DNA from 2 places in the Thermoanaerobacter kivui genome. Region 1 is predicted to be linked to the other one. Evidence: riboswitches for the same ligand, from Rfam matches in the RefSeq annotation. Region 1 holds a riboswitch; the other holds the start of a gene.
The links. Region 1 has a riboswitch for cyclic di-GMP ahead of gspE (type II secretion system ATPase GspE). Riboswitches for the same ligand answer to the same signal wherever they lie in the genome.
Positions count from the first base shown of each region.

Region 2: another riboswitch for cyclic di-GMP. It lies ahead of TKV_RS04055 (sigma 54-interacting transcriptional regulator); the one in region 1 lies ahead of gspE (type II secretion system ATPase GspE).

Region 1 is NZ_CP009170.1:1,130,893-1,136,810, forward strand. Features, by position in the region: gene TKV_RS05655 (peptidoglycan D,D-transpeptidase FtsI family protein) at 1-1,601, shown strand, start outside; gene sigK (RNA polymerase sporulation sigma factor SigK) at 1,670-2,365, shown strand; gene TKV_RS05665 (YqeG family HAD IIIA-type phosphatase) at 2,429-2,935, shown strand; gene aroE (shikimate dehydrogenase) at 2,919-3,773, shown strand; cyclic di-GMP riboswitch class II at 3,777-3,861, shown strand; gene gspE (type II secretion system ATPase GspE) at 3,877-5,553, shown strand; gene TKV_RS05680 (type IV pilus twitching motility protein PilT) at 5,559-5,918, shown strand, end outside.
Region 2 is NZ_CP009170.1:806,419-812,336, reverse strand. Features, by position in the region: partial or broken gene TKV_RS04065 (IS607 family transposase) at 1-481, opposite strand, end outside; gene TKV_RS04055 (sigma 54-interacting transcriptional regulator) at 718-2,031, opposite strand; cyclic di-GMP riboswitch class I at 2,094-2,181, opposite strand; gene TKV_RS04050 (S8 family serine peptidase) at 2,605-4,335, shown strand; gene TKV_RS04045 (glycoside hydrolase family 65 protein) at 4,377-5,918, opposite strand, start outside.

The sequences.
Region 1 (5,918 bases):
ATAGAAATTATAGGATTGTTTTTTTGAGGGTAGTTTTGTCAATTTTAACGTTAACATTGATTTTTAGGCTTTTTTACATTCAGGTAATCAAAGGAGATTTTTATTCTCAAAAAGCAGTGGAACAAAAAATTAGAAGCTTTAAAATTTTGGAGAGAAGAGGAGAAATATACGACAGGAATATGACTCCTTTTACTGATAGAGAATATAAAGAATATATATTTGCGATACCTAAAATGTTAACTGACAAAGAAAAAGCCGCTAAGGTTATAAGTGAAATTGCCGCAGTAAACTGTGAGGATGTGTTAAAATCCTTAAAAAGTGCAAAAGATTATGTGAAATATGAAGTTAAATTTAACTCAAACAACAAATTACCTATAGGCATTTTTAAGTTAGCTTTGCCTCAAAGGTATTCGCAAAATTCTTTAGCAAGACATGTAATAGGGTATGTAGGAGAGAAAAAGATGGGTTTAGAAGATACTTTTAATGAAATTTTAAATAGCAAAAGGGAAGATAGCATTGCAGTGTTTACTGATGGGAATAATACTGATTATATAAAAGGGTTAGGAGTAAGGTTAAAAACTTCTGGAAAAGAAGTTTTGGGGGTAAAAACTACTCTTGATTATCACATACAAAAGGCAGTAGAAGATGCTCTTGACAAGAATATGGTAGATGGAGCAGCAGTGGTATTAGATATAAAAACAGGTGATATACTTGCAATGGCAAGTAGGCCTAATTTTGACCAAAATAATATTCAAGCTTATTTAAATAGCTCTAACGAAGAATTTATAAACAAAGCTGTCTCAATGTATCCACCTGGCTCTATTTTTAAAATTGTAATAGCTGCTGCAGCGTTAGAATATAATAAAGTGAATTTACAGGATACTTTTTATTGCAGTGGTAGTTATGATATAAATGGAATAGTATTTCACGATTACAAAGGAGAAAGTCATGGAGTAATAAACATGGTAAAAGGTTTTGCAGTTTCCTGCAATACTACTTTTATAAAGATTGGGCAAATAACAGGGGCCAAAAATATTTTGGAGATGGCGAGAAAATTTGGAATAGAAAGTGATGATGGTCTGCCAATACCTGAGCAAATAGGGAGATTGCCTAAATTGTCTGATACTTATGGAGCAGGTATTGGGAATTTGTCAATAGGGCAAGGAGATGTGCTGATGACGCCTCTTCAAGCAGCTGATATCGCAGCGACAATAGCTAATAACGGTGTTAGGAATGTTCCACGTTTAGTGACTGCAATAGTTGATGAAGAAGGGAAAGAAATTGAAAAATTGTCTCAGAAAAAGTCTTACAGGGTGATAAGCGAAAAAACAGCCAAAATTTTAAAAGGAATGATGAGAGAAGTGGTTATTGACCAAGAAGGAACAGGAAAAAGGGCTGAGACTACCTATGGCAGTGCTGGTAAAACAGGTTCTGCTGAAGTTAGCAAGGAGCTAAATATATATCATGCTTGGTTTACAGGTTTTGTTCCTTTTGATAAGCCTAAATATGCAATTTCGATTTTTGTAAAAAATGGAGATACTGGAGGAACTAAAGCTGCCCCTCTTTTTAAAGAAATAGCGGAGGAAATAATGAAATATTGATGTACGTGCACCATTTTGTATAAACCTCATATAATAGATGTGTAATGTTGAAAAAAGGGGTGGCGGCAATGTGGGAAGTTGTTGTTGCAATTTTGGCTTCAATTGTAAAGGAAATCTTAAATCTTGGTTACTTGACAAACACCAACTCTTTTCCCAATCCACTTACTCCAGAAGAAGAAAAGAAATATTTAGAAGCTTATAAAAACGGTGATGAGGAAGCGAGGAATATTTTAATAGAAAGAAACTTAAGGTTGGTAGCTCATGTTGTTAAAAAGTACAGTGGCACAGGTAAAGATATAGATGATTTAATATCTATTGGGACAATAGGGCTTATAAAAGCAATTTCCACCTTTGATTCTTCTAAAGGAACACATCTTGCCACATATGCAGCCAGATGTATAGAAAACGAAATACTTATGTCTATACGAACGGAAAAAAAGATGAAAGGAGAGGTTTTTTTACAGGATCCTATTGGAGTAGATAAAGAAGGCAATGAGATATCTTTGATGGATGTACTTGGCACAGAGGAAGATGAAATATCAGAGCAAGTGGAGAAAAAACTTCAAATTAAAAAGTTGTACAGTAAAATGAACAGCGTTTTAAAAAATAGAGAACGGTTAATTATAGAAATGAGGTATGGTCTGTACAATGGGAAAGTGAGGACTCAAAGAGAAATAGCAAAGATGCTTGGTATATCTCGTTCCTATGTCTCAAGGATTGAAAAGAAGGCTTTAAATAAGCTTTTTAAAGAGCTTTCCATGTAAAACTGTTTGTATTGACAGTTTATTTTTTTTTATTATATAATTTTAACAAAATGAGGTGAACATATGTATGAAAAGTTGATTCCTGATATGATAGTGGAAAGCGTATATGAAATAGATTTGAATATGCTAAAGAAAAGAGGCATAAATAATCTTGTTATTGATATAGACAATACTTTAGTGCCGTACAAATGCAAGCTTCCTGATAAAAAAACAATAGAATGGTTTGAAAGGCTTAAGCAAAATGGCTTTAAAATTTGTCTTATTTCAAACAACACTGAAAGGCGAGTAAACGAATTTAGAGAAAAAATTGGCGTACCGGGTATAGCCTGGGCTATCAAACCAAGAAAAGGAGCCTTTAAAAAAGCTCTTAAGATTTTAAACGCAAAACCCAATGAAACTGCTTTAATAGGAGATCAGATATTTACTGATATTTTGGGAGGGAAAAGAGCAGGTTTATACACCATTTTGGTAAAGCCTTTGTCTAAAGAGGAATTTGGCTGGACGAGGCTTATGAGAAGAGCAGAAAGACATTTTCTTAAAAGGATTGAGGAATATGGAGATCAATTCTAAGACAAAAATATATGGTCTTATAGGACATCCTGTAGAACATAGTTTGTCTCCTTTAATACATAATTTTGCTTTTAGGTCCTTGGATTTAAACTGCATTTACACGGTTTTTGATGTTTTGACAGATAATCTTGAAGATGCGGTAAAGGGTGTAAAAGTTCTTAATATAAAAGGATTTAATGTAACTGTTCCACACAAAGAGCGGATAATGAAATATTTAGATGTCATTTCAGAAGAAGCTTTAAAAATCGGGGCAGTCAACACTGTGGTTAATGAAGAAGGAATACTAAAAGGTTATAACACTGATGCAAAAGGTTTTATAGATTCTTTAATAGAGGCGAAAGAGACGATTAGTGGGCGAAAAGCCGTTATTTTAGGAGCAGGCGGGGCTTCTAAAGCGGTGTGTGTATCCCTTGCATTAAACGGCATAAATTCAATGGTAATTGCTAATAGAAATGTAGATAAGGCTAAAGATTTGGCAGAGTACATTAAAAAAGAATTTAAGATTGATTGTAATTATTGCAGTATCAATGAGGTGGAGGAAATGTCAGAAATAGATATGCTTGTTAATGCTACAAGTGTAGGCATGTATCCCAATGTTGAGGATTCACCAGTCAGTGAAAAGGTAGTTTCAAAGGCTAAATTTGTTTACGACCTTATATATAATCCCTTTGAAACTGCTTTTTTGAAATACGCCAAAAGAAATGGAATAAAATATTCGAATGGGTTTTCTATGTTAATAAATCAGGCTAATCATTCTTTTAAGCTGTGGACGGGAAATTTTTTTGAAAAAGATTTAGTATACATGCATTTAAAAGAAGGAATTACGCATAATTTGTAGAATATTTTATAAAGAAGTAGATGAAGTGGGGCTATATATGGGCACTTTACGCCTCATGGATACAGTGGTGCAACCGGCTTTATTGTTTTTGGGAGGTATATTTATGGCTAAAAAAAAGCTGGGTGAGCTTTTGGTTGAAGTGGGTCTCATCACTGAAGAACAGTTAAAACATGCCATGGAAATACAAAGCAAGACAGGAGAAAAGTTAGGAAAAGTTCTCATAAAACAAGGTTATGTTACAGAAGAGCAAATACTGGAAGCCCTTGAATTTCAGTTAGGTATCCCTCATGTGGATTTGCAAAAATATTACATTGACCCAGATGTGGCGAAATTAATTCCTGAAGCTGTCGCCAAAAGGTACATTATCATCCCGATTAAAAAAGATGAAGATGGTATATTAGTGGCAATGGCAGACCCTCTAAATATTTTTGCCATTGACGATGTGAAAATTATTACAAAGCAAAACGTAAAGCCTTTGATTGCTTCTGAAAGCAGCATTTTAAAAGCTATAGATAGGATTTATGGAAGAGAACAGGCAGAGAAAGCAGTTCAAGATTTTAAAAAGGAATTTCAAAGTGAAACGGCAAGTGAGCTGCCAAACGAAATTCTTGAAGAGGTGCAAAATGCTCCCGCTGTAAGGCTTGTGAATTCTATAATTGAGCAAGCTATAAAAAGCAGGGCTTCTGATATTCACATTGAACCTACAGAAAAGGACCTACGCATTCGATTTAGGATAGATGGGCAATTGACAGAAGCTATGAGGACTATAAAAAGTACCCACGGTCCGGTGGTAACAAGAGTAAAAATTATGGCAAACATGAATATTGCAGAGAGAAGACTTCCACAGGATGGAAGATTTGAATTTGTGTCAGGGGGAAGAAACATAGATGTAAGGGTTTCTTCTTTGCCTACAGTTTTCGGCGAAAAATTGGTGTTAAGGCTTTTGGATAAGGAAAATTTCATCATGACAAAAGAACAGCTGGGTTTTGAAGAAGAGGACTTGATGTTGTTTGATAAATTGATAAAAAGACCTAATGGCATTGTGCTTTTGACTGGTCCAACAGGTAGTGGGAAAACTACGACTTTGTATGCTATGTTAAAAGAGCTTAACAAGCCTAATATCAATATAATAACTGTTGAAGACCCTGTTGAGTATTCAATAGAAGGAATAAATCAAGTGCAAGTCAATGAAAAGGCGGGTCTTACTTTTGCCACTGCTTTGAGGTCTATTTTGAGGCAGGACCCCGATGTCATAATGATTGGAGAAATCAGGGACACAGAGACTGCAGAAATAGCCATTCGCTCTGCTATAACAGGGCACCTGGTTCTGTCAACTTTGCACACAAATGACGCGGCAGGAGCTATAACAAGGCTTATAGACATGGGGATAGAGCCGTATCTTGTGTCTTCGGCTGTGGTGGGAGTTATAGCTCAAAGATTAGCAAGAAGAATATGTGACAATTGTAAAACTTCCTATAAAGCTTCTGATAGAGAAAAACAACTTGTTGGCATTGAAGAAGACAAAGACTTTACCCTATATAAAGGAAGAGGTTGTGCTGTTTGCAATAAAACGGGATATAGGGGAAGAATTCCTATATATGAAATAATGACAGTTACTTCTGATATAAAGGAGCTCATAAACAAAAAGGCTTCTTCAGATGTGATTGGCATACAAGCAGTAAAAAATGGAATGAAAACTTTAAGGGAAAGTGCCAAAAGACTTGTCTTAGAAGGCAAAACTACAATTGATGAAATGCTAAGACTAACGTACGAGGACTGATGCCTATGAACACAAAAGAACTTTTAAAGCTTGTAGTAGAGAGAAAAGCTTCAGATTTGCACATAACTGTTGGAGTACCTCCAGTGCTTAGAATTAATGGTTATTTAGAAAAATTAGAGGGAGAACCTTTTACTTCTCAACAGACAGAAGAGATAGTAAAAGACTTGCTTACAAGTGAACAATTACATAGGTTAGAGCAAAATGGCGATATAGACTTATCCTACTCTGTGACAGGGCTTGGAAGATTTAGAATAAATGTTTACAAGCAAAGAGGAAGTTATAGCCTTGCGATAAGGTCGGTAGCGTTGAGAATTCCTTCTATAGAAGAGCTGGGACTTCCTCCAATAGTTAAAGACCTAGCCATG
Region 2 (5,918 bases), 320 kb from region 1:
ATTTGTATCTTCTTCGTTTTCTTTCCCGTTTAAAACTATAAGCTCTACCCCAAAACTTTCCATGAAAAATTTGAGATATTCAAAGCCAAATCTCGCTAGTCTATCAGGATATTCTATTACAACTTTTTCAACTTCTCCTCTTTTTATCTTGTTCAAAAGCTTTAATAAGCCTCTTCTATTTTCATTTACCCCACTTGCTATCTCATGTATGACTTCATACTGCCATCCTTTGGAATTAGCGTATTCTTCAAGCCTTCTAATTTGATTCTTAAGATATTCTTCTTGTTTCTTTGTGGACACTCACTTTAGGTTTTGGTTTTTCTTCCAGCATGCCTAATAACTCCTCTATATCTTCTTTTTTATACCTTCTGATGCCTTTTGGAGTTCTCACAGGTGTTATTAATCCTTCCTTTTCCCAGTTTATAAGTGTTCTTCGACTAATTGAGTACATTTCCTTTACTTTTTGCATGCTTAGTAACATTTGTTATCACCCAATTAAAATTATACCACTTTGCATGACTATCTTCAACTGTTACCTACCTCCTTTCTATTGTTGCGCGATAGCAGGAGTTAATTCGATTACAATTATAAACTCTTCTATCAATATTGTCATCTTTCGTATTTCCCGATAATTCTCCGTTAATTAAAAATATCTCCAGAATGATATATTATAGTGATATATTCTTAGATATACTAATCTATAGAACCTTTCCACTTTTAGATAAAATTGCCGTTCAAAAGGTTTTTTAAGAAATTATTCATATAATTATTTAATTGTTCTTTAAGCACTGCTCCATCCAAACCACTTTTCTTTAATTCGTGATATTTCGCCGCTATCAACTCATAAAAATCATATTTATCTATTTTCCATTCTCTAAAATCAGACGAAATGATTAAAAATTTATCAAAAATTGCATGCACACTCAACTTTAATAAGTAATCTTCAGGTAAAAGAGTTGAATCAATTTTTAGTAAATTTGCTGTTAACCCATAATACCTTAAAAAAGCTTTTGAACAAAGTTGTTGAATAAACGATTTCAACTCTCCAATATTACCTTCATAATTAATAGACAAAATTGTAGAAATTATTTCAGGATGTACAATGATATTCAAATTCAAGCGCTTCGCCTCTTCTTTAAACAGTCCTGTCAATATTTCCACCTTTTCATTAAGAGGCCTTTCCTCAAAAGAGGGGAGTTGGATGACGACAGGTATTCTTCTCATAAAAGTTTTTAAAAAAGAACCAGGTTTCTCTGTAGTAGCTGCTATAATCATCAAATTAGCTGTTCTTTCAACAGTATCCCCTAATCTCCGATATACTCCCTTGTCAATAAGGTAAAATAGCATCTCTTGCCCCTCTGGAGGTAATCTATGAACTTCATCAAGAAATAATATCCCTTTATTAGCTTTTTCTACTAATCCTATCTTATCTACATCAGCTCCAGTATAGGCTCCTTTAACATGACCAAATAAATGTGACATGAGAAGCTGAGGATTATTATAGTAGTCTGCGCAGTTTAGCACTTCAAAAGGTCCTTTCCTACCGTGTTGAAGGCTAAATTTATACATGGTTTCCGCTAAATAAGACTTACCACAACCAGGTGGTCCAATGATAAGAGTATGAAGTCCATAGGGAGGATACAATACTGCTGCCTTAGCTTGTTCTATTTGTTCTTTAATGCTACCGTTATACCCAACAATATCTTCAAAAGCACACAGCTTTTTTTCTTTTTTAAAAGTCGCAAAATTAATCAACTCTTCCAATATTAATTTTTCTTTGACTTCTTCCCCTAAAACCTTTTCTAATTTATTTTTTTCGACATAATACACAGGTTTTGAAATTATTTTCACAACTTTCTTTTCTTTTACAAGAAGATTCAAAATTGAAGACACGTTAGGCCGTGCGATTTTTAACAGTTTTGCTATTTCTTCTGTGGTAATTCCACCCTTTCTGTCAATCAAAAAATCTTCAATTTTAAAATCTTCACTTTTTTCCAAAATAATGTTATAAATTTTCTCTTTGTTAGTCATACGACACACCACTTTATCAATTAATAAAACTCCCGCTCAAAGGCAGGAGTTCCTACATTATAGTTGGCAGCCCGGCTATCATAGCAAAACTATTGCATTAGACCCGTGGCTTTGCGTCCCCGCCTTTCGACGAGTTTGCTTTTTTCGACAAAATTTATTTAATTTCCCATATATTATTATTTCGATACAAATACAAATTTTCCTTCTTTTTTAAAAAAAGATTTTTTCTACATAATTCGTCAAATTATTAATCTATTCTTTTCTTTGCAAATTTTTTTATATAAGCAAAACGTTATACACTGGAAAATTTTTATAGTATAATGGTTTTATTTTTAGCACCAACTACATTATTTTTTTAAATGTATAAAAATGTGTATAAAAAATTATACATTTCAAAAACTTTTATAGGTTTTGTCTATATACAATAAACTGGCATAAAAGTTGCTTAAGTTTTATTGTAGAAAAATGTTACAGAAAGGAGATGATGAATAAGGAAAAGCAAAGTTTCACTTAGCAACTAGAAGGGCTGACTTAAATTTTAAAAAATATTAAATTTTTAAGGAGGAAGAAAAAATGAAGAACCGACAAACATTAAAAGCTTTACTGGCTTTTGTGTTAATTGTAGCTTTAATGTCGCTAAGTGGAGTATTAGTCAAAGCGCAGCCCAACTTAACAAACTTATCTGGCGACTCTCCAACAAAAAATTACTCGCCTCAAATTCAAAAAATTTTGATGCAAGATTCTAACAAAAACAAAATCTTTGATAACCTGGAAGCAAAGCTTACTGATAAGCCTGACAGTGCGGAATTCCCTGTCATAATAACCTTCAACAAAAACATAGATGATAACGAACTATTAAATATTTCTAAATCCATTGGAAAGTTTAATATAAAGCATAAATACAAAATTATTCCAGGAGTTGCTGCTACTTTAACTAAAGGACAAATAAACGCTTTGTCAAAATTAGATATAGTAAAGCAAATTGAGTATGACGAGCCTGTATATGCGACATTAGACACTGCAACAAAATGGTTTGGCGTTACAAAAGCGAGAAGTGACTTTGGCGTAACTGGAGACAAAGATGGTAATCCTTCCTCTTACTCCAAGAATGATATAGTAATAGCAGTTATTGATACAGGTATTGATGGATCCCATGTTGACCTTGCTGGTGGCAAAATAATAGGATGGCAAGATTTTGTAAACGGTAAAACTACCCCTTACGATGATAATGGACATGGAACTCATGTAGCAAGCATTGCGGCAGGCACTGGGACAGGGAACAGCCTTTATACAGGTGTTGCTCCTGGTGCAGCTTTGGTAGGAATAAAAGTACTCGATTCAAATGGAAGCGGAAGTATGAGCACTGTAACGGCAGGAATTGATTGGGCTGTTCAAAACAAAGATGTATACGGAATCAAAGTTATAAATTTAAGCCTCGGCACTTCTACAAGTTCTGATGGAACTGACTCTACCTCATTAGCAGTAAACAGCGCCGTAGATAGCGGAATTGTAGTAGTAGTTGCAGCTGGAAATTCAGGCCCTGCAAGGTACACCATAGGATCACCTGGTGCAGCAGAAAAAGCCATAACCGTTGCAGCAATGGCGGATGTAGGAGAACTTGGATTTAACCTTGCAAGTTTCTCCAGCCGTGGCCCCACAGCTGACGGAAGGATAAAACCTGACATTGCAGCACCCGGATATAATATAACCGCCGCAAAAGCAAACTCTATAAATGGTTATGTGACATACAGTGGTACAAGCATGGCAACACCTTTTGTAGCAGGTACAGTAGCCCTTATGCTCAATGCAAATATAAGCCTTGCACCACTTGATGTAAAAAACATAATAATGACTACTGCAAAAAGTTGGGGACCTCCAAGCAAAAACATTGACTATGGTGCAGGAAGATTGGATGCATATGAAGCAATTAAAACAGCTGGAAATTTCACAGGAACTAATATATCTGTACCAAACCACTATTATGCTAAAGATTCACTCCCTGGGTCTCGTTACAGTGACATTTGGACATTTAACGTGACAGACACATCATACCCTATTGCAATAACTTTCATAATACCTGATTGGGCAAACTATAACCCTGATTTCGATATATATCTCTATGACCCAACTGGTACTCTTGTTAAAAGTTCCACTGGAACACAAAGGCAGGAGACAATAACATATACTCCAACACAAACGGGAACCTATTATATCAGAGTATATTCATATAGAGGCAGTGGAAATTATTACCTTGATTTAAGTACGGGCGGCGGTTCACTCACCCTTTCAAATAACGACATATAAAATAATTAAAGAAGTATGGTGCCGATTGGCTCTATACTTCTTTAATTATTGCGACTTTCTACTTTATTTTCTCCTTTTTCAAGTAAAATTTTTTCGTCAAAGCAGTAGATTTCTATAGGCTCTCCTTCTAATAATGCAAACACAACATTTTCTTTGGTTAATTTGACATTTATTTTTCTCCCTTTGTATCTCACATTAAAAGAAAGCAAATTCCATTCTTTTGGCAATCTCGGCTCAAAATGCAGTTCATTTGTATAAACCCTCATTCCACCAAAACCATTCACAACTGCGCTCCATGTCCCTGCCATAGAAGCAGCGTGAATTCCGTCCTTAACATTGTCATTGTAGTCGTCCAAATCCATTCTTGCAGTCATCATAAAGTATTTATAAGCTTTGTCAGTATATCCTATTTCATTGGCTAGTATGCTAAATATAGCTGGCGACAAGGAGGAGTCGTGAGTGGTAATAGGTTCATAATAATCGTAATTCTTTTTAAGTTCATCTTTAGTAAATTTTTCTCTCTGTAAAAACATCAAAAGCAACACATCAGGCTGTTTACATATTTGATATCTATAAATATCTAGGTAATGCCAGTGCAACAAAAGTGGAAATTGATCTTGTGGTATTTCATCCACTGTTATCCTTTCTTTATACAAAAAACTGTCATCCTGTGGTATAATATCAAGTTCTTTTGAATAAGGAAGGTACATATTGTCAACAGCTTTTTTCCACGCATTAATTTCTTGATCTTTTAGATTTAACTTAGAAGCAATTTTTTGGTATTTCTCAGGCACTTCTTTTTTCATTTTATTTGCAATATCATAGGCATATTCCAAATTCATTTTTGCTATGTAATTGGTATAAGCGTTATTGTCGACTAATGCCGTATACTCATCCGGACCAGTGACACAGTTTATGCAGAATCTATTGCCCTTAAGAGGAATATACGCTCCTAAATCTTCCCAAAATCTTGCAGTTTCAAATAATATTTCACAGCCATAGTCATAGAGAAAGTCCAAATCATTTGTAGCCTCCACATATCTTTTTAAAGCATAAACTATATCAGCATTTATGTGATACTGTGCCGTACCAGCTGGAAAGTATGCAGAACATTCAGGCCCATCTATCGTTCTCCAAGGATACAAAGCTCCTTTGTGACCTAATTCCTTTGCCCTGGATCTTGCTGCATCCAAAAGATTATACCTGTACATTACCAAAGCTTTTGCAATTTCGGGCTTTGTATAAAGAAAGAAAGGCATTATATAAATATCAGAATCCCAAAAATAATGACCTTCATAACCTTCTCCAGTCAGCCCTTTTGCTGCAATGTTTGTCTTTCCATCTCTCCCGACAGATTGAAGTAGATGAAATTCATTAAAGCGTATGCCTTGCTGCAGAGCTTTATCTCCTTCTATGATTACATCAGCATTTTTCCAAAAAGAATTCAAAAATTCTTCCTGCTCCTTTTCTATCGTTTCAAAGCCGTCATTTTTGGCTTTTTCTATTTCTTCTAAAGCAAGAGCAACCAATTTATTTTCATCAAAATCCTTTGAAGTGTAATAGGAAATAAATTTATTCAATGT